4 regions of the Neorhizobium sp. P1_A6 genome follow, and region 1 is predicted to be linked to each of the others. Evidence: predicted binding sites of a transcription regulator. Region 1 holds the regulator's gene; each other region holds the start of a gene.
The links. The regulator LexA, encoded in region 1, represses DNA repair genes until DNA is damaged. The targets are predictions, from matches to a motif close to TGTTCNNNNTGTGTTCNG.
Positions count from the first base shown of each region.

Region 1 (5,007 bases):
TGCGGTTGGCCTTGTCGTAGGAGGACTTGTAGACGAGGCCGATGCCGAGCTTGCTGCAGAGTTCCTTCAACGCGCCTGCCATCATGAAGGCGTGGTCGCGGCTTTCCATCTGGCAGGGACCGGCGATCAGCGACAGTTTTGCGTTCTGCGCGAAAACCACCTTGCCGCCTCCTTCGCCGACGGAGACGCTGGAGTTTGCGGTAACTTCCATGATCTATTCCTCGAAGCCGAACAAAACACCCTGGCCGGGCGCCGCCGAGACGAGAACACGGCCCTCCCGGCGGACGAATGCGACGTCATTAGCAGCAAGGGTGATCTCTGTCACGGCAAGATCGGCGGTTTTGAAGATGACCGCCCGGCCGCGCAGTCCTTCGGCGCCCGGGGTCGGCTGAACCGCAAATTCCGCCTCGAGCTCCCGATCCTGCAGGATCCGGATGCGGGCATTGGCCGCGGCAAGCTGGAGCGGTGCAGCCTCCGGCGCGGCCTTGGTCAGCAGCACCTGTTCGACCAGCGGAGCGAAATCGGCAGGTGTCGGGGCCGACAGGATGATTTCGCTCAGGCCGGTGACGGTATTGGCATGCCGCTCCAGCTCGCGGTCGGCAGGCAGCGGGTTGATGCGCTGGCAGGAAAACAGGAAGAACTCGGGCGCGCGGTCATCGCCGGCGAATGCCAGCCGGAAGCTCGCCTGCGTCTCGGAACCGTCGGCCAGGATCATGCCGCGGGAAAATTCCAGCACGTCGCCTGCCGAAACGCCGCGCATCTTGAAACGCGCATGATCGGCCATCGCATCGCGGGTCGCGACAACGAGAGCGGAAAAGCCCTGCCGGTTGGACGTCTTGCGGAAGGCGAGATCGCGAGCCGTGAAAACGTTGCCGCGCTTTGCCGCAACACCCGCATGGCGTCGGTTGGCAAGAGCCAGCGGCTCCAGGTAGGTCCCATCCGAGAAGAACACGCAAGCATTGGCGGTGCCGAAAGGATGAAAAGCATCCGGCGCAACTGTAAAACCGAGCGCCGTGAGCCGGGAACGCGCAGCGGTAAGTCCCGCCACCGGCAGCACGAGATGATCGATCGGTCTTGCGTTCACGCGAGGGCCCCCTGAATTGGAATCGCAAAGCTACTTTGGCAGCGGGCTGGCGCCGCGCAAGTGGTGTGACACCAGATATCTGGCACGCATCTATGAAGAAAAAATCATCATACTTCACAGAAATTTAGGGACTTGCGGAACACATATGGAACATATAGTGTCCGTTCTGGATTTGTTTCCGACTCTGAGGGTGCCAAAAGATGCTCACGCGCAAACAACAGGAATTGCTTCTGTTCATTCACGAACGCATGAAGGAATCCGGTATCCCGCCGTCATTCGACGAAATGAAGGACGCGCTCGACCTTGCGTCCAAGTCCGGAATCCATCGTCTGATCACGGCGCTCGAGGAGCGCGGCTTCATCCGCCGCCTGCCGAACCGGGCCCGCGCGCTGGAAGTCATCAAGCTCCCGGAAGCCTATTCGCCGAGCATTCAGCCGCGGCGCGGTTTTTCGCCCAGCGTCATCGAGGGCAGCCTCGGCAAACCGCAGCCGGCCGCAGCATCTCAGAAGCTCGCGGCCAATGACGGCTCGTCGAACGCGACGACCGTTCCCGTGATGGGCCGCATCGCCGCCGGCGTGCCGATCTCGGCGATCCAGAACAACACGCATGACATCTCCGTGCCGGCCGAGATGCTCGGCTCCGGCGAGCATTATGCGTTGGAGGTCAAGGGCGATTCGATGATCGAGGCCGGCATCCTCGATGGCGACACCGTGATCATTCGCAACGGCACGACGGCCAATCCAGGCGACATCATCGTGGCGCTGGTGGACGATGAGGAAGCGACGCTGAAGCGTTTTCGCCGCCGCGGCGCCTCGATCGCGCTCGAAGCCGCCAACCCCGCCTACGAGACCCGCATTTTCGGGCCTGACCGGGTGAAGATCCAGGGCAAGCTCGTCGGCCTCATCCGCCGTTATCACTGATTAGCTGCCGGAGCGGTTCCGGCAACGCGTTGTCGAAACTCTGGCTTCGCCAATCGTAGTGGCGGTGCCTAGTCCAGGGCCGGTCCTCGGCCGCCATTGCGGCACGGACCTCCCAGCGTCGCATGTCGCCCGTGCCGTTCAGCGAAATCTCCAGCGCGCCGGTCTTTCTGAGCGTCGTGCCATTGATCATCAGTCCGCCGGACCGGCATCGGTCGAAGCGTGCCCGCGGGGCGATGACAAGATCGGCGGCGTCGCAGGCAGCGCCGGCATAACGGCCGTCTTCGACGGCCACGATGATGGCATTGCCCGTGCTTGCGGCGCACCAGGCCTTAGGCTCGCAGGTGAAGCGGTCGGAAGTCACCTGGCTTATTCGCAACCTCACGGTTTCGAGTTCCATCGAGGTCAACTCACGGCGCTTATCGTTTTTTGCGCCTGCTGGTTTGCGGTCGGGCGGCTTGTCTCTGGCTGGCGACATGTCCGGTTTGGTCGGGTCGCCGAGCAGAAGCGCCCTCTTCCACTGGTCGTAGATGAAATCAGGCGGGCGGGCGCGGTTGGTGGAAACCCGTTCCCCGTTTACGAGCGCCACCATTGTCCCGTCTTCCGAGACCAATATATCCGCCAGAGGCGTCGATCGCTCATGCCAGGAAAGCAGCAGAGCGGTCACCATCAGCGGCGGACCGATCAGCCTTAGCTTCGTCCTGAGCAGGGTCAGCAGCAGGAAGCCTGCCGTTGAGACCGTCAGGAACCATGGATGCTGGCGGCCTATCCCGACATCGCCACCCCAGGCAGCCACGTGCCTGGCAATAACGATCACCGCTTCCAAGCCGAGGCCCATGAGCTTCATGAAGGGAGCATCGAGGCCGAAGGGCATCAGCAGCATGCCGACCAGACCGGCCGGCATCACCACGAAGGAGATGATCGGCATGGCTGCGAGGTTTGCGGCGAGGCCATAGGTGGCGATGCGATGGAAATGCTCGACCGAAAACATCGCGGTCGAAACGCCGCCGATCAGCGAGGTGACGAAGACGCCGGCTGCGAAATTCCACGATGCCAGGATCGGCATCACCATGCGGTGACGGAACGGCAGAGGCTGAGGATCGCGGCCCTCGGCCCTCTGTTTCCAGAGCGCGTAACCGGCGACCAGGGCAACGGTGGCGGCAAACGACATCTGGAAGCTCGGCCCGAGCATTTCCGAGGGCGACATGGCGATGATGACGAGCGCGGACAGCGCCACATTGTGCAGGCTGATCGACGGTCGGTCGAAGAGGACGGCAACCAGCATGATTGCCATCATGATGTAGGCCCGCTCGGCCGAAACGCCGAAACCGGAGATCAGGTAATAGGCGGTGACCATTATCAGGGCGCCGAGTGCGGCGATCTTCTTCACCGGATAGGCGTGGCCGAGGCCCATAAAGACCGCGAGCGCGGTCCGCACGCCGACGAAGAAGATACCGGCGGCGAGCGCCATGTTCAGTCCGGAAATGGCGACGATATGGGCTAATCCCGCAAGCCGTAAAGCTTCGGTCGTTCCCTTGGAGATCGCCCGGCGTTCGTCCGTCACGATTGCCGCGGCAAAGGCGCCGGAATCTCCCGGCACGGTCTCGCGGATACGGGTGGCGATTGCGCTGCGGAGATCGAAAAGCCGGCTTTCGATGTCGGCAATCCAGCTCCGGGTCGACGGACCGGCAGCCTGTTTTTTCGGCGCTCCATAAAAAAATCCGACCGCGCCGATGCCGTCGAAATAGGAGGAGAAGGCAAAGTCGTTGAGGCCAGGCAGTGCAGGTCCGGAGGGTGGTGAAAGGCGCGCGCGGCCGCTGATCGTCTCGCCGATCTGGGCGGGCTCATGTCGAGACCTTGCAAGCAGCGATACACGCTCCGGCGGGCGCCTGACTTCCGGATTGGATGTCCGGTCGATAAGGACGACATAACGCCAACGGCCCTGGGCATCGATCTCCCTGCGCTCGACCACGCCGGCAAGTTCGGTTGTCACCGGCGTATCGAGAACGACGGTGGACCGCCGCCACGTCTCGAACTGTGCCAGCATCATGCCGCCCAGAAAGAGCGCGACACCGAGCGGCAAGAGATGGATCGTGCCGGAGCGGTGGCGCGAGACGGTGACGAAGATCGTACATACGCAAAAAACGAGGAAAAACGGCCAGAACGCAGGGTTATGGGGCAGTGCGAACCAGCAGACGGCCCCTGCCCCGACGACGACCGGCAGGAAAAGGAAGCCATGGCCATAAACCGTCTCCTCCTCCAGCATGACCGGGAGACGGCGTCGCAGCCGATCGAGGCGCCGGCTCGCGGAGCGGAGAAAGCCACCGTCCAGCGTATGGACCGGCGGGCGGCGCTCGATCGCGGGGAAAAGCTCGGCCAGATTTCGGAGCTTGCCCGAGTCGGGAGCGCTTGTGTTTATGCGGGGGTCCGGCGGCCGGGATATCAGTTTCCCTGCCTCGGCATGCGTCGGAAATGCATTTTCCTCCGGCATGAAACGCTCTGTCCGCCCTACCGCCAGACATGCGGCAATACAACCTGCGCGTTTCTTCTTCGGTCGTCAACTGGCGGTTAAATATCGGGAATTCCGAGCCACCGAAAGGGCATGCAACAGGAAGTTGGACATCCAAGCAAAAGCTGTTGCTCAATAATTTTTCGCGCTGCACAAAATGCCGTCACGACAGCTTGGCATCAGCTTTAGGATCATATAGCTAAACTGGTGGACGCTTAATTCTTGTGGCGCTTTTAGGGCGCCATGCCGCCAAAAGGTTGGAGGATCAGCATGACGGAAACAAGCGCAAATCTGGTAATCGGTGACAGACAAGTCGATCTGCCGGTCAAGTCGGGGACCATCGGTCCCGATGTGGTCGATATCGGCGCTCTCTACAAGCACACCGGCACCTTCACCTACGACCCCGGCTTCACCTCGACGGCGTCTTGCGAATCCAAGATCACCTATATCGATGGCGACGCCGGCATCCTGCTGCATCGCGGTTATCCGATCGAACA
Region 1 is NZ_JBFTZM010000003.1:292,338-297,344, forward strand. Features, by position in the region: gene kdsA (3-deoxy-8-phosphooctulonate synthase) at 1-211, opposite strand, end outside; gene AC1D3C_RS08280 (VOC family protein) at 215-1,084, opposite strand; gene lexA (transcriptional repressor LexA) at 1,285-2,004, shown strand; gene AC1D3C_RS08290 (ComEC/Rec2 family competence protein) at 1,985-4,492, opposite strand; gene gltA (citrate synthase) at 4,781-5,007, shown strand, end outside.

Region 2 (5,007 bases), on a different contig from region 1:
GCTCTGGCTGGATTTCTCCGCATCGCCCTTCCCCTCGTCGTCGTGGCCATGCCCCGGAAGCTCCATCTTCATTGGCGCGCCACCTCAGCGGTTTCCGGCGCGCCGAAAACCCGGACCGACGCCCCCTCCCTCACCCGTTGCAGACCTTCGGTCACTATCCTGTCGCCCTCTTGGAGCTCGGRGCCCACGAGCACCGCATCGGGATTGCGCTGAACGACGCGCACCCGGGTCTTGACCGATTTATTGTCCTTGACCTGCCAGACATAGGAACCCTCGCCGTCCCACTGGACGGCGAGCGGATCGACCGCCGGGTAGCTTTCGCCGGCAAAGCGCATGCCGACATTGAAGGCCATGCCGGCGCGCAGAACATCGCCCGGATTTTCGACACGGGCGCGGATGCGCATCGTGCGGCTTGCCGCGTCGATACGGTTGTCGATCGCCTCGACCTTGCCGGAGAAGACCTGGCCCGGACGGGCGATCGAGCTCGCGTCGACTGCCTGGCCCGGCTCGATGGCGACGGCGAAACGCTCCGGCGCCCAGAAATCGACCAAAATAGCCGTGCGGTCGTCGATCGTCACCACATTGGTCTGGGTGGTGACGTTGTCGCCGATATTGACCGCGACGATGCCCGCGATGCCCGCGATCGGCGCGACGATATCGCGGCGCTTCAAGTTGAGTTCGGCCGTGGCGAGCGCAAGCTTGGCAGCCTGTTCGGCGATCTGGGCATTGAGCACGTCGAGGCGCGAGAACGACTGGAGGTTCTTGTAGGAAGCGGATTTTTCCTGGGCGCTCTGCAGCGCGACCTGCGCCTTTTCGCGCTCGATCGTCTGTTCTTCGTCGTCGAGGCGGGCGAGCACCTGGCCCTTGGTGACCTTCTGGCCGGAAACGACCCTGATCTCGTTGATCGTGCCGGAAGACTGCGGCATGACGACGACGGACTGGATCGCCTCGCCGCTGCCGATCGCCGTGAGGCGGTCGTTGACGGTGCCGATCGCCACCGGCTGGGCGACGACGAGCGTGGCGCGGTTGCCACCCTGTCCGCCCTGGCCGCCTGCCCCGCGCTGGCCGTTCTGGCCCGCGTTGTTKTGGGCCGCGTTCGCGGCTCCGTTCTGCGAATTTCCCTGTGCTGRGCCCTGGCCTTGCTGGCGCGTCGCCGCATTGCCGTTGGCACTGCCGGCTGCTGCCGTTGCGGGCTGGGGGGCATGTTTCGGGCTTATGGCGGCAATCACTCCACCGGGAACGCCGATCTTTGCAAGCGTGGCTCCTGCACTCGGCACCAGGTAAACCCACAGAGCCAGCGCTCCCGCCAGGACGGCGAGACAGAGCAGAAGCTGTTTCCAAATCCGCATTCAATTCTCCGAAGGAGGCACGAAAAGGCCATATTGCCCGGGAGTATCCTTTTTTGCGGGTGCTCACGCAATGGGTCTTCGGCAACCTTACAAAAATGTAACCTCGCGAAATCTCACGGGTATGTTAGACGGCAAGCATACTTATACTCCTAAAATTGCCGCTTTCGCAGAGCGCAACCGGCAGCCTCTTCACACTTTAGCCTTGCCTTGTGTGGAGACTGGGAATGAAAGCAGAACATTTTCTGGTCTTTCAGGTCCGAATCACTACATTGGCCGCATGACGAACAGTTTCGACGACATTCCGTTCTTCGATGAAGAACCGCAGCACCCGCAGGCGCCGCGCAACACGGCCCCCGCTCCGGCACAGGCTGAGGGCAGTGGCGGCCTCGGCATCGCCGCGCGGGCCATGGCGGCCCGCGACCAGCATCGTGCGCCCGACTATCTCGCAGGCCTCAACCCCGAGCAGCGGCTGGCGGTCGAGACGCTGAACGGACCGGTTCTCGTGCTCGCGGGCGCGGGCACGGGCAAGACGCGGGTGCTGACCACCCGCATCGCCCATATCCTGGCAACCGGCAGCGCCTACCCGTCACAAATTCTTGCGGTGACCTTTACCAACAAGGCTGCCCGCGAAATGAAGGAACGCGTCGGCGTGCTCGTCGGCGGCGCGGTCGAGGGCATGCCGTGGATGGGCACCTTCCACTCGATTGGCGTGAAACTGTTGCGCCGCCATGCGGAACTCGCGGGCCTTCGCTCCGACTTCACCATTCTCGACACCGACGACGTGGTGCGGCTGATCAAGCAGTTGATCCAGGCCGAGGGACTGGACGACAAACGCTGGCCTGCAAAACAGTTCGCTGGCATGATCGACACCTGGAAGAACAAGGGCCTGACGCCGCCGGACATTGCCGAGGGCGACGCCCGAGCCTTTGCCAACGGCAAGGGCCGCGAGCTCTATGCCGCCTATCAGGCACGCCTGCGCACGCTGAACGCCTGCGATTTCGGCGATCTTCTGCTGCACCCGATCGCGATCCTCCGCAAGAACCCGGACCTGCTCAAGGAATATCACGGAAAATTCCGCTATATCCTGGTCGACGAGTATCAGGACACCAATACGGCGCAATATATGTGGCTGCGGCTGCTTGCCCAGCGGCCAAAGGACGTTCCGCAGAACGTCTGCTGCGTCGGCGACGACGACCAGTCGATCTATGGCTGGCGCGGCGCCGAAGTCGACAACATCCTGCGCTTCGAGAAGGATTTTCCGGGCGCAAAAGTGATCAAGCTGGAACGCAACTACCGCTCCACCGAACACATCCTCGGCGCCGCCGGCCATCTGATCGCCCATAACGAGGGCCGGCTCGGCAAGACGCTGTTCACCGACCGCTCCGATCCCGACGACGAGAAGGTGGTGGTGCATGCCGCCTGGGATTCGGAGGAGGAAGCACGCGCCGTCGGCGAGGAAATCGAGAACCTCCAGCGCGGCAAGCACAAGCTCAACGACATGGCGATCCTGGTGCGCGCCTCGTTCCAGATGCGCGAGTTCGAAGACCGGTTCGTGACGTTAGGCCTCAACTACCGCGTCATCGGCGGCCCACGCTTCTACGAGCGGCTCGAGATCCGCGACGCCATGGCCTATTTCCGCATGGTCTGCCAGCCCTCCGACGACCTCGCCTTCGAGCGGATCATCAACACCCCGAAACGCGGCCTCGGCGACACGACCGTGCGTTACCTGCACGACTATGCCCGCGCCCGCGACATCCCGATGCTGCAGGCTGCGGCCGACCTTATCGAGACCGACGAGATGAAACCGAAGGCGCGCAAGGCGCTGTTCGACGTGGTGACCGATTTCCGCCGCTGGCAGGGCCTGCTCGAAAACACGTTACACACGACGCTTGCCGAGCAGATCCTCGACGAGAGCGGCTATACCGCCATGTGGCAGAACGACAAGTCGGCGGAAGCGCCGGGCCGCCTGGAAAACCTCAAGGAACTCGTGCGTTCCATGGAAGCATTTGAGAGCATGCGCGGCTTCCTTGAACACGTCTCGCTGGTCATGGATGCCGAGAACAACGAAAACCTCGATGCCGTGTCGATCATGACGCTGCATTCGGCCAAGGGCCTGGAATTCGACACGGTCTTCCTGCCCGGCTGGGAGGAAGGCCTGTTCCCGCACCAGCGGGCGCTCGACGAGGGCGGCCGCTCAGGGCTGGAAGAAGAACGCCGCCTCGCCTATGTCGGCCTGACGCGCGCAAAACACCGCTGCCATATCTGGTTCGTCTCGAACCGCCGCATCCACGGCCTGTGGCAATCGACCATGCCGTCTCGTTTCCTCGAAGAACTGCCGGCCGCCCATGTGGACGTCGCAGCCTCGGACAGCAATTACGGCGGTTATGGCGGGCGCGGCGGCTACGGCCAATCACGCTTCGACAAGGCCGATCCCTTCGCCAACACCTATTCGACGCCCGGCTGGAAACGCGCCCAGGCCAACAAGACCGATGCCACCCGCGACAACTGGGGCACCCGCTCCGGCCACGCCGTGGAACGCATCGGCTACGGCGAAAGCGGCCCACGCACCCGCACCATCGACGGCGAACTGGTGGCCAAATCGGTGGCCGACACGCCTTCGCAATTCTCGGTCGGAGATAGGGTGTTCCATGTCAAGTTCGGCAACGGGAATATTTCGGCGATCGAGGGCAACAAGCTGACGATCGAGTTCGATCGCGCCGGTCAGAAGCGGGTGCTTGAGGGGTTTGTGGAGCGGGTGTGAGACAGAGCGGTCGCTCGACCTCAGCTTATCCGTGCCGCCTTCCCAAGCCTTCGATCCAGCCACACCATCATAGTGCCGGCGATCAGGTAACCGATCGCTATTCCGATTGCGTTGACCGCGACACGTGCCCAGCCAAGTGCGGCAACGTCGAGAAACGGATAGGCATATCGCCCCTCCGACAAACCTCGGGCAATCGCGTAAACGAAGTAGAGGAGGGGGAATACCGCCCATTGAAACGGCGCTCGGAACGCGAGGTTATTCTTCGAGACCAGGAAAAGCCAGAAAAGCGGCACCAGCAGCGGATTGAGGCGGTGCAGCAGGAAGTCACCGACAATCCCCGCGCTGCTCAATTCGCGAAGGCCCTGTAGCAGCAGGGCGAACACGCCCCCCACCAAAGCAATGCTCAATGCCACACCGGCGACATACCATCCATGATCGGCACGAGGTCCGACCACGGCGATATGCGAGAACAATAGAGCGACGAGGAAGTTGGTGATGATGGTGAAATAGGCGAAGATGGTCCACAATGCCACCGGCAGGTCGAACCCGTTCGCCAATACCGCCCGCAGCTCGATGAACAAGCCAAGCCAGGCCGAGACCGCGATCACAGCCGCCGACAAACGCGAAACGACGGGGTTGCTTGTTGCAAACATCAATATCCTCGACGTGGCGGATCGATTGGTTCTCAGTCTACACGATCAGGCGTCTTCTGCGACTCTCTGAATATGCTGCCGAAACGTCACCTCGTCTCCGCCTTATCACCTCCACATCCATCGCCACAGCCGCAGCAGAGGGTTTCGCCGCAAACTCTGCGGCGGCGCGGACATTCACCTTGTCAGCCTCCCTGCCTCCCGCTACCTGAAGCAGGGGAGATTTTTGAATTTTAAGCGGAGGACA
Region 2 is NZ_JBFTZM010000004.1:18,812-23,818, forward strand. Features, by position in the region: gene AC1D3C_RS09585 (efflux RND transporter permease subunit) at 1-66, opposite strand, end outside; gene AC1D3C_RS09590 (efflux RND transporter periplasmic adaptor subunit) at 69-1,349, opposite strand; gene AC1D3C_RS09595 (ATP-dependent helicase) at 1,627-4,110, shown strand; gene AC1D3C_RS09600 (Pr6Pr family membrane protein) at 4,131-4,763, opposite strand.
Region 2: AC1D3C_RS09595 (ATP-dependent helicase) is a predicted target of LexA. The motif match lies at 1,570-1,587, and genes of this name have one in related genera.

Region 3 (5,007 bases), on a different contig from region 1:
GCGGGGACAGGGCGGGTCGCGTCGGAAATCGGAATCTGCAATCGAACCGGAATAAGGTCCGGTCAGAGCAGCGAGAGCTGGATGCCGCCGCCGTCTGGGCGCAGGAAGATGTCGTCGCGCAGCGGCAGACCGCGCCGGACCATGCCGAGCCGTTTGGTCGCCATCTCGAAACGGCGGCCGATCTGCCAGGCATAGGGACCGGCGCCCTTCATCCGCTTGCCCCATTCGGCGTCGTAATCCTTGCCGCCGCGCATCGAGCGGACAAGAGACATCACATGCCGGTAGCGGTCCGGGTAGTTCTGCAGCAGCCAGTCGCGGAAGAGGGGGCTCACTTCCAGCGGCAGGCGCAAAAGCACGTAGCTTGCCTCCGTCGCCCCGGCCGCATGGCCGGCGTCCAGGATACGCTCGATCTCATGATCGTTGAGCGCCGGAATGACGGGTGCCACCATGACCGCGGTCGGAATGCCGGCATCGGTCAACGCCTTGATGGCAGTGAGGCGCTTGGGAGGGGTCGAGGCGCGCGGCTCCATGGTGCGGGCAAGCTTGCGGTCGAGGGTGGTCACCGAAATCCCGACCTTCGCGAGCCCCTTGGATGCCATGTCGGCAAGAATGTCGATGTCGCGGGTGATCAGCGCCGACTTGGTGACGATCGCGACGGGATGATTGGCCTTCTGCAGCACTTCGAGGATCTGCCGCATGATCCGCCATTCCCGCTCGATCGGCTGATAGGGGTCGGTATTGGTGCCGATCGCGATCGCCCGCACCTTGTAGTCCGGGCGGCTCAACTCCCGTTCGAGCAGTTTTGGCACGTCAGGCTTGGCGAACAGCTTCGATTCGAAATCAAGGCCCGGGGAAAGCCCCATGAAACTGTGCGTCGGCCGGGCAAAGCAGTAGATGCAGCCATGCTCGCAGCCGCGATAGGGATTGATCGAGCGGTCGAACGAAAGGTCCGGCGATTCGTTGCGGGTGATCGCGGTGCGCGGCTTTTCCACCTGCACCTCGGTCCTGAACGGTTCGAGATCCTCCAGCGTCTGCCAGCCGTCGTCGAAGGCCTCGCGGCGCTCCTCCTCGAAACGGCCGCTCGGATTGAGCCCCGCGCCGCGTCCGCGACGCCGGTCGATCTCCACCCGAAGACCGGAGGATTGGACCAACGCATCGGCAATATCGGCCGTATGAGCAGGCGCGAAAGCGTCCTGCCGCAATTGATGCAGCTCGTTCATGGGTTAGCTCCTGAAGGGGAAATCCCCGTTCCTGATGATTAAATTCCTAGCGCTGAAATGAGAACATTGCAAGAACAAAATTCGCGGCCCGCGTTTCTGGCGTTCCGTGTTGCGATGCGTTACATGTCAGGAATGCTGACTGTCATCATGGAATGCCGCGATCAGGAATCCGAGCTGGCGCAGACGCTCTCGGTGCTCGTTCCCGCTGCGGTAGAGGGGCTTGTGAGCGATGTCGTGGTGCTCGATCACGGTTCGCGGGATGGTTCCTCCCGCGTTGCCGATGCGGCCGGCTGCCGTTTTTATGGCCATTGGGATATCAAGGATATTTTGCGCGGCGCCCGGGGAGAATGGTTGTTGCTGGTCGAGCCCGGCTCCCGGCCGCAGGGCGGCTGGATCGATGAGGTGATGGAATATATCGCGCTCAACAAGCAGCCGGCCCGCTTCGCGCCGGCCCGCAATTACCGGCGGCCGTTCTTCAAGCGCATCGGTCGTGCCGCGCCGCCGCTGGAATACGGCATGCTGCTGCCGAAGCGGRAGGCGATCGCGCTGGCAAAATCGGGAATGAACCTGGAAACGCTGGCGCGCGGCCAGAAGGTGTCGAAGCTTTCGAGCGAGATGATCCCGGCCTGGGTGGCGGCTGCGGTCAGGTAGCGCCTATTTGCCGCCGCGCTTCAGGTGCTCGTCGAGCCGCGGCATGATCTCGATAAAATTGCAGGGCATGTGGCGGTAGTCGAGCTGCGCCTTCAGAATGCCGTCCCAGGCGTCCTTGCAGGCGCCGGGCGAACCCGGCAGCACGAAGATGAAGGTGGCGTTCGCGACCCCGCCGGTCGCCCGCGATTGGATCGTCGACGTGCCGATCTTGTCGTAGGAAATCCGGTGGAACACTTCCGAAAAACCGTCCATGCGCTTTTCGAACAGCGGCTCCAGCGCCTCCGGCGTCACGTCCCGGCCGGTAAAGCCCGTGCCGCCTGTGGTGATCACCACGTCGATATCGGGATCGAGCGTCCATTCCCGCACCTGGCCGGCAATGCGGTCCTTGTCGTCGGGCACGATCGCGCGCGCCTTCAGTTCATGGCCGGCTTCCGCGATCCGCGCCACCAGCGTATCGCCGGACTTGTCGTCGGCCGCCGTGCGCGTGTCGGAGACGGTCAGCACGGCGATACCGACGGGGATGAAGGAACGGCTGTCGTCGATCCGGTTCATGGGGTTTTCTCAGGGCTTTGGCCAACGGTTCTCACCGCCTGAAAATACCATTCCGGCTTCTGGCCGTTAAGGTTCTCCATCGCTTTCTCCGCCGCTTCGAAGGAAGGAAATATCCCGAAACAGGTGGCGCCCGAACCGGACATCCGCGTCAGCATGGTGCCTTCCGCGCCGATCAGGCTGGAAATCTGGTCGATCTCACGCACCAGCGAGCGCGCCGGCGGCTCAAGGTCGTTGCGCAGCATCTTCAGAAAGCTGATCCAGTCGCCGTCGAGCGCGCCGATCGGCGAATTGTCCTTCTGGGTCAGGCGGCGGAAGATACCCGGCGTCGAGACCCCGACCAGCGGATTGCCAAGCACCAGCGACAACGAGGGCATGTCGGGAAGGGCAGTCAGCTCTTCGCCTATCCCCCTGGCCATCAGCGGTTCGCCCTTCAGGCACATCGGCACATCGGCGCCGAGCGAAAGACCAAGCACTGCCAGTTCCTCCGCCGGCAGCCGGGCGTTCCAGAAGCGCATCAGGCCGCGCAGCGTTGCCGCCGCATCCGCCGAACCGCCACCGATACCGGCTGCAACCGGCAGGTTCTTTTCAAGATGAATGGCAACCGGCGGCGCCGAAACGCCTTTATTCTGCAGCGCCTTGCGCAAGAGATCGCGGGCTTTCAGCACGAGATTGCCATGCTTGCCCTCGACGGATGTCGGCAGCAACGAAGCGAACCGGCCGGAAAAGGAAAGGCCGTCTGCGTCAGCATCGCTGAAGCTGAGCCGATCCCCCGTGTCGGCAAAGGTCACGATACTTTCGAGCAGGTGATAACCGTCGGCCCGCTGGCCGGTCACGTGCAGGGCAAGATTGATCTTGGCGGGCGCGAGTTCGAAAAGGTTCGCCTCGTCGGCGAACCGGCTGTCGGATGACAAATTGCCCAGAAACATGGGCGTCAGGATTTCTTGTCAGGATTGGCCGGCGCCGGCGGAGCGGGCGCCACGGGTTCGGACGGGCTGCGGTCGGCAGTCGTCGCGTTCGGATCGAGCGGGGGCAGGCCCTTCTCGATCTTCTCCTTGATCTGCTCGCGGTTGATATCCTCGCCTTCCGAGATCAGCGCCCGGTTCCATTGGTAGACGGCTTCGAGCTTGCGCCCGACACGCCAGTAGGAATCGCCCAGATGATCGTTGATCGTCGAATCGCCGGCGCGCAGCTGCACGGCACGTTCGAGCTCGGTCACCGCATCGTCGAACTTGCCCATGCGGAAATAGGCCCAGCCGAGCGAGTCGACGATATAGCCGTCATCCGGCCGCGCATCGACGGCCCGCTTGATCATGCCGAGACCCTCGTCGAGGTTCTTGTTCATGTCGACCAGCGAATATCCGAGATAGTTGAGCACCTGCGGCTGTTCCGGATTGAGCTCCAGCGACTTGCGGAAGCTCGGCTCGGCCTTCTCCCAGTTCTTCAGCCGCTCGTAGGCGATGCCGCGCTGGAAGAAGATGGTCCAGTCGCCCGGCTTCGGCACCGGCCCGATGACCTCGGCCGCCTTGTCGTACGTCTCGGCCATGGTCTTGTAGTCCTTGGCGTCGGAAAGCACGCTGCCGTAGGCGATATAGCTGCGGATGTCCGACGGATCGGATTCGATCAGCGATTTCAGGTGCTGCTTGGCCTCATTCACCTTGCCGGTGTCGGAAAGCGTCACGCCGAGCTGCAGTTCGGAAATGCGGCGCATCGGCGAATCGGCCGGAACGCTCGCATAGAATTTGATGGCACGATCGGGCTGCTTGAGCTTCTCGGCGATGCCACCGAGCAGGATCAGCGTGTCGGCGCTCTTGGCGTCGAGCGCGTGGGAGATCTGCAGGTAGAGCGAGACCATGTCTTCGGCGCCCTGGCGGTTCAGCGCGCCGCCGATCGAAAACAGCACGCCGGCTGCACCTTCGGCAGCATTGCTCACCTGCTGCTGGGGCTTCTCGCCCTTTTCGATGCTCTGGCGCAGCGCCTTCAGCGGCGCATAATTGGAGACCATGCCGTCACCGACGGAGATCGCATCGAGCGCCTTCTGCTTGTTACCGGCAGCCGCTTCAAGACGCGCAAGCGCCATGACGGCGCGCATAAACGTGTCCGGCGCGGTGGCGACGGCTTCCTTGTTGGTGACGGCGGTGTTGAGATGCTGCCGAGCGGTGCCGATATCTCCGGTCACCAGCGCCATGGCGCCGAGATGGTAGTCGGTGAATACCTTGTACCAGGGCGGTCCCTTGAGGTTGTTGATGCCGGCCATCGCCTGCTTGCCCTTGCCGGCGCCGACATCCGCCCAGGCGGAAAGGAGCTGGTGGGTCAGCCGGTCGAGATCGTTCGGCCCCTCATAGGCAAGCACTTTCTTGGCGGTGTCGAACTTCTTGTCACGCAGGGCATCGAGCCCGCGGACGATCTTGGTGATCCGCTCGACGGCATTGTCATCCTTCAACGCATTGGCCTCGGCGAGACCCTGGTCGAAATCGCCGTTGAGCAGCAGCGAGATCATCAGCCTCTCGCGGATTTCCAGGTTGGCGGGATCGAAAGCCAGCGCCTTGCGGTAAAGCGCGATCGCGGTGTCGTAGTCGTGGTCGAC
Region 3 is NZ_JBFTZM010000008.1:254,088-259,094, forward strand. Features, by position in the region: gene AC1D3C_RS18210 (PA0069 family radical SAM protein) at 63-1,220, opposite strand; gene AC1D3C_RS18215 (glycosyl transferase) at 1,353-1,871, shown strand; gene moaB (molybdenum cofactor biosynthesis protein B) at 1,875-2,423, opposite strand; gene AC1D3C_RS18225 (4-(cytidine 5'-diphospho)-2-C-methyl-D-erythritol kinase) at 2,420-3,349, opposite strand; gene AC1D3C_RS18230 (tetratricopeptide repeat protein) at 3,355-5,007, opposite strand, start outside.
Region 3: AC1D3C_RS18210 (PA0069 family radical SAM protein) is a predicted target of LexA. The motif match lies at 1,280-1,297, and genes of this name have one in related genera.

Region 4 (5,007 bases), on a different contig from region 1:
GCCGGCGCGGTCCGCCCAGGTATCGAGATGCGCCCGGTCGATCCCTTCAGCCTTGTAATCGTGAAAAGTGTACGTGACGCCCTTGCGGTCGAGCCAGTCGCGCGCCTTCTTCATCGTGTCGCAGTTCTTGATGCCGTAGATCGTGATTGCCATCGAAGCCTCTTCATTTGGGCTCGACCGATACCAAGCACAACCCTCGCCACGCAAGCCATCCGGCGTGGTTAACGGTTGTTATGTGACAGTTGCATGGCTCCTCTGTTTCGTTGTGCATTGCACAAAAACAGCACAGACATCATATCTTAGCAGAACGAAAAGGAGAGTTTCACATGTCCGTACAGAAGAAGACCCGTGGCAGCGCCATTGGCCGCGCCTTTGCAGTTATGAGCGCCGCAATCTCGGTTTCGGCTGCCGTTGAAAACCATCGCCGTCCGAGCAACGTCGACCTGACCACCCTCGGCATCGATCCGAAGGCTTTCGATCGTCTCGGCTAATCCGTCTTTCCCGCCTTATCCGGCCGGGAGGGGGTGTCGTATCTCAGCCTAAAGTATATGTCTTTGCGAGATACCCGCGGCAACTGTCCGTTAACCATAGATATCCTATATTCCCCTAATATTCGGGAGATGTGGATTTGGTCGGACAGGTTGTCAGGGAAGAAGTGCCGTCTGAGCCCATGGCTGTCGACGGCGAGGCGTTGAAGCGATCCGTCGCCAAGCTTGCAAACGAGGCTTCCGCGCTTGGCCTTCATCTGGTCGATATCGCCGGCGCCATCCAGGATACGGCGACGCAATCCTCGGAACATGCGAAATTGCTTGGTCGCTTGACCCAGTCCGCTCAATCGATCGCGGACGCCAATGGCCATGTTGCCCGTTCCCTCCAGGAATCCGACAAGCTGACCGCGAACGCTCGCAAGGTGCTCGGCGAGCAGGCTGAGCAGCTTTCCGGCTCGATCACGGCGATCGACCACATGGTGCACGCCTCCCAGGAAATCGGCGCCGAGATCAAGCTGTTTTCCACAGCGCTCGGCGACGTCGGACGTTTGGCGGACGCGATCGGCATGATTGCCCGGCAGACGAACCTCCTGGCGCTGAACGCCGCGATCGAAGCTGCCCGTGCGGGCGAAGCCGGCAAGGGTTTTGCCGTTGTCGCCGCGGAAGTGCGGGCGCTTTCGCTACAGACTTCCCAGACCACAAGTTCGATCCAGGTCACGCTCGATCAACTGAACAGCCGCATCGATCGGCTTGTGACGGCCGGCGAAGGCGCCAGCCAGTCGGCCGAGGGCGTCAAGACGACCGCGATGAAGGTCCAGGGCTCATTCAAGGGCGTCGAAGGCGTCATGACCCAGATCCTCGACAACGCGTCTTCGCTTGCCGGGACCACCGAGACCGTCGACCGGCAATGCGGCGAGTTCGCCTCTTCGATTGCTTCTGCCGCAAGCGCGATCCTGAAATCCAACGACCAGCTGCAGCAGACCTCTTCCCGCGTCGGCGAGGTGGTGACGATTTCCGAACGGATGATCCAGACGACGGCGAGCGTCGGCATCGAGACGCCGGACAGCCCCCATATCCGCGCCGTGATGGCCTATGCCACCGAGGTTTCGTCCGTCTTCGAGGCGGCCGTCAAATCCGGCCGCATCGATCTTGGCGCCCTGTTCGATCGGCAATACGCGGCGATCCCCGGCAGCGATCCCGTGCAATACGTGACGCGCTTTACGGAGTTCACCGACGCCGTCCTGCCGCCGATCCAGGAACAAGCAGCCGAAAGCGACCCGCAGGTGGCATTTTGTGCGGCCATCGACGAAAACGGCTATCTGCCGACCCACAATCGAAAATTTTCGCAGCGACAGCGTCCCGGCGACGTGACCTGGAATACCGCCAACTGCCGCAACCGGCGCATCTTCAACGACCGAGTGGGCTTGGCGGCCGGTCGCAACAAGGAACCTTTCCTGCTGCAGACCTACCGTCGAGACATGGGCGGCGGCCAGTTCGTGCTGATGAAGGACATTTCCGCTCCGATCACCGTCAACGGGCGTCACTGGGGTGGGCTGCGCCTCGCGATCAAGGTCTGATATCGGCAGGTGGCGTTGCGTCACCCCGCGTAGGCAGCGTCCAGTTTGGCAATTTCGATCTTTTTCATCGAGAACATGGCCTGCATGACACGACTGGCCCGGGCGTTGTCGCTATCCGTCAGCATTGTCGCCATCCTGGCATAGTTGACCTGCCAGACGAGGCCGTAACGGTCCGTCAGCCATCCGCAGGGCTGCTGCTGGCCACCTTCGACGAGCTTGCCGTAATAATGGTCGATCTCATCCTGCGTCTCGCAATGGACAAGGAAGGAAACCGCACCGTTAAACTTTGCCAAGGGTCCGCCGTTGATCGCCGCAAAGCTCTGGCCTTCGAGCTCGAAGCCCATCGCCATCACCGAACCTTTCAAGCCAGGGCCGGCATCGCCAAAGCGCGAGACATCGGTGATCTTTGAATTGTCGAATATCGAGACGTAGAAATTGACCGCTTCTTCGGCGTCGTTCTCGAACCAGAGATGGGGCACGATTTTATGTTTCTGGATGACCAATTGCTCTCTCCTGGTAATGGGTGACTGGCCACAGGACGCCCGCGCTCCCGTCGGCCCGACATGTTCGTGAAATTCTTTTCCGTCAGATCGTCATGCGGAGCTGTTCTGGCCGCATCGGATAAGCAGGGGCATTCGGATCGAAACTCCATCTCCCGAATTCCTCGTGCCGGGTTTCGCCATAATGGCTGTGGACCAGCATGAATTCCCCGGCGATCCAGGCGTAGTTCCGCTCGATAGGCATGGGTTCAATTCGGCCGCAGCCATAGATCAGCGTCACATGCGGGGCGGCGTCCGCCATCCAGACATTCGGTAGGTTGTGTCGGGTGAGGGCATGACGCAGCATCTGCGCGAACTGGTTGACAATCGGATTACCCTTGGCGCGATACAGGGCGAGGTGACGCCTGCCTCCAAAGAGACCGCTGCTGTCGAGCGTGATCGGAATAGGCCTTGCGTGGATGCCGGCCATGACCATCCTGGTTGCCTCGATAAGCGCCGCAGGCGGCTCATCGAACCCTGCCATGCAAAGCAGGCTCATATGAAGAAGATCGGCGGGATAGGCATCGCGAGTATTCTGGTTTGTCGCGTGAATCATGGCATCGCCATGCATGATGAGACCGAGGGGAGCGGAAGGCTTGAGCACGAACATCAGCTTGCTCTTCCGCCGTTCTGGCCGGTTGGGTAGCTGCCAGCTCTCGCCAAAGGGGAACGAGAGCTGGCTAGCGTGCTTGCGCAAGCTCATCTTGCTACCGTCATAGTAATGCGACCTCATGCCGTTGAATGATTTTTAGCGAGACTCCTTGGATGAGTAAAGAACAAATGCGGAACAATTGCAATCATGGTTAATTTGCGAGCCGCTCCGGCACCGGCTTTAGCGGATAAGCCCGCCAGAAGAAGCTGTCGGCCGCCGCCTGGTCCTCCTCAAGTTCAGCGGGTTTTCGGCGCGCGTTCGGCAGCGCGCTGGGTGAGCGCCCTGTCGCCGGTCTCGTCCGTCGCAATCATGGTCAGGGCGGAAATTTTCCAGCCGCCGTTAACCTTGGCGAGCCCGTAGCGGTAACTGCCGATCAGCACCCAGAGATCGGTCCCGATGCGATGGGTCGCCTGGAAATCGGCCTCGGCGGTCGCCTTCTCGCCTTGTAAGCCCGTGATCGTATGATTGGTCACGAGATGCCGCGTCTCGTCGAAACCCGGCAGGAAACCGGACCATTGCCGGATCACCTCATCGGCCGGTTGGGCAATCGGCTTGCCGCCCCAAAGGCTCGTATAGTCAAGCGTCACCTCGTCGGCGAAGGCGCGACGTACCCGGTCCCATTGATGCCGGTCGGCGCCGGCAGCGATATCGGTGATCGTGTCGATGATTTCCGCACGGTCCTCGGGATCGATCTGCCGGGGCGCGTTGACGCGGGTGAAATGCGCTGCCGCGGCGTCCGCCGCAATCGTCACCGGTTCCGACCGGTCGTAGAAGTCGAACTGGCTGATACCGTCAAGCCAGAGTTCCGATTTCTCGCCCGGCAGCAGCGCGTAAAACGCATGCGCACCCTGCGGCACAGCAGCTCCCTCCGAATGAACGATCAAGGTCGGCTTGTCGAGCTTTGCCCCGAGAGAAACGGAATCGTAGGTCAGCCACGGCTCCCAGGAGGCGAGGTTGAAGCGGTTGTCATATTGCGGGATAAGGCCGCGATTGGCCTCCGTGTAATAGGGGACCCGATACATGAGCGAGGCCTTGTCGGTCGTGCTGGCGGCGGTGACGATCCTTGGTTCATCCCGGCGCTCGGAGGCCACCGCCTCGCGTGACGTGTCGATCAGCCTAGAAACGCCGTCCGGCCCGCCATAGACCTGCTCCACGATCTCTCGGTTGTGCAGCCATGGTGCGACCAATGCGATGGCGGCGAAATTGCCATTGCCCGTCGCCGCCGCTGCCATGTATCCGGCCGACGCGCAGATGCCGAGCCCGTTGATGTTGGCCGCATCCACTTCCGGCAATGTCGCCATGAATTCGGCCGCGGCAGCGATGTCGCTGGTCTTTTCAGCCGGATCCTCCTTGAAGCGGATTTCACCGCCCGACTGTCCCCAGCCTCGATGATCGAAGGCGAGTGCGGCAAAACCGCGATCCGCCATTTCGCGGGCATAGAGGCCGGACATCTGCTCCTTGATGGAGGTCCAGGCGCCGCTAACCACCACGCCCGGACGTCTCTCGCCGGCTCTGTAGTCCGGTGGCAGATAGAGCGTGCCGGCGAGCGCCGCGCCCTGGTTCTCGAAGGAAACGCTGCGGGTCTGGATATCCTCCGCGAGGGCGGCGGAGGTCATCATCGCGACGCAGAAGGTTGAAAAAGCGGCGGCTTTCATGGCGTTCTCCCATCTTGGTTACAATGACGGGAATTTGGCAGTTACGCAGAAGCGGCACAGGCGCAGATCTTGGCGTTCGTTATGCGATTATTGCTT
Region 4 is NZ_JBFTZM010000009.1:8,432-13,438, forward strand. Features, by position in the region: gene AC1D3C_RS18360 (ArsC family reductase) at 1-153, opposite strand, end outside; gene AC1D3C_RS18365 (hypothetical protein) at 327-491, shown strand; gene AC1D3C_RS18370 (methyl-accepting chemotaxis protein) at 671-2,065, shown strand; gene AC1D3C_RS18375 (VOC family protein) at 2,086-2,568, opposite strand; gene AC1D3C_RS18380 (2'-5' RNA ligase family protein) at 2,651-3,214, opposite strand; gene AC1D3C_RS18385 (nuclear transport factor 2 family protein) at 3,493-4,911, opposite strand; gene AC1D3C_RS18390 (helix-turn-helix domain-containing protein) at 5,007-5,007, opposite strand, start outside.
Region 4: AC1D3C_RS18380 (2'-5' RNA ligase family protein) is a predicted target of LexA. The motif match lies at 3,377-3,394, and genes of this name have one in related genera.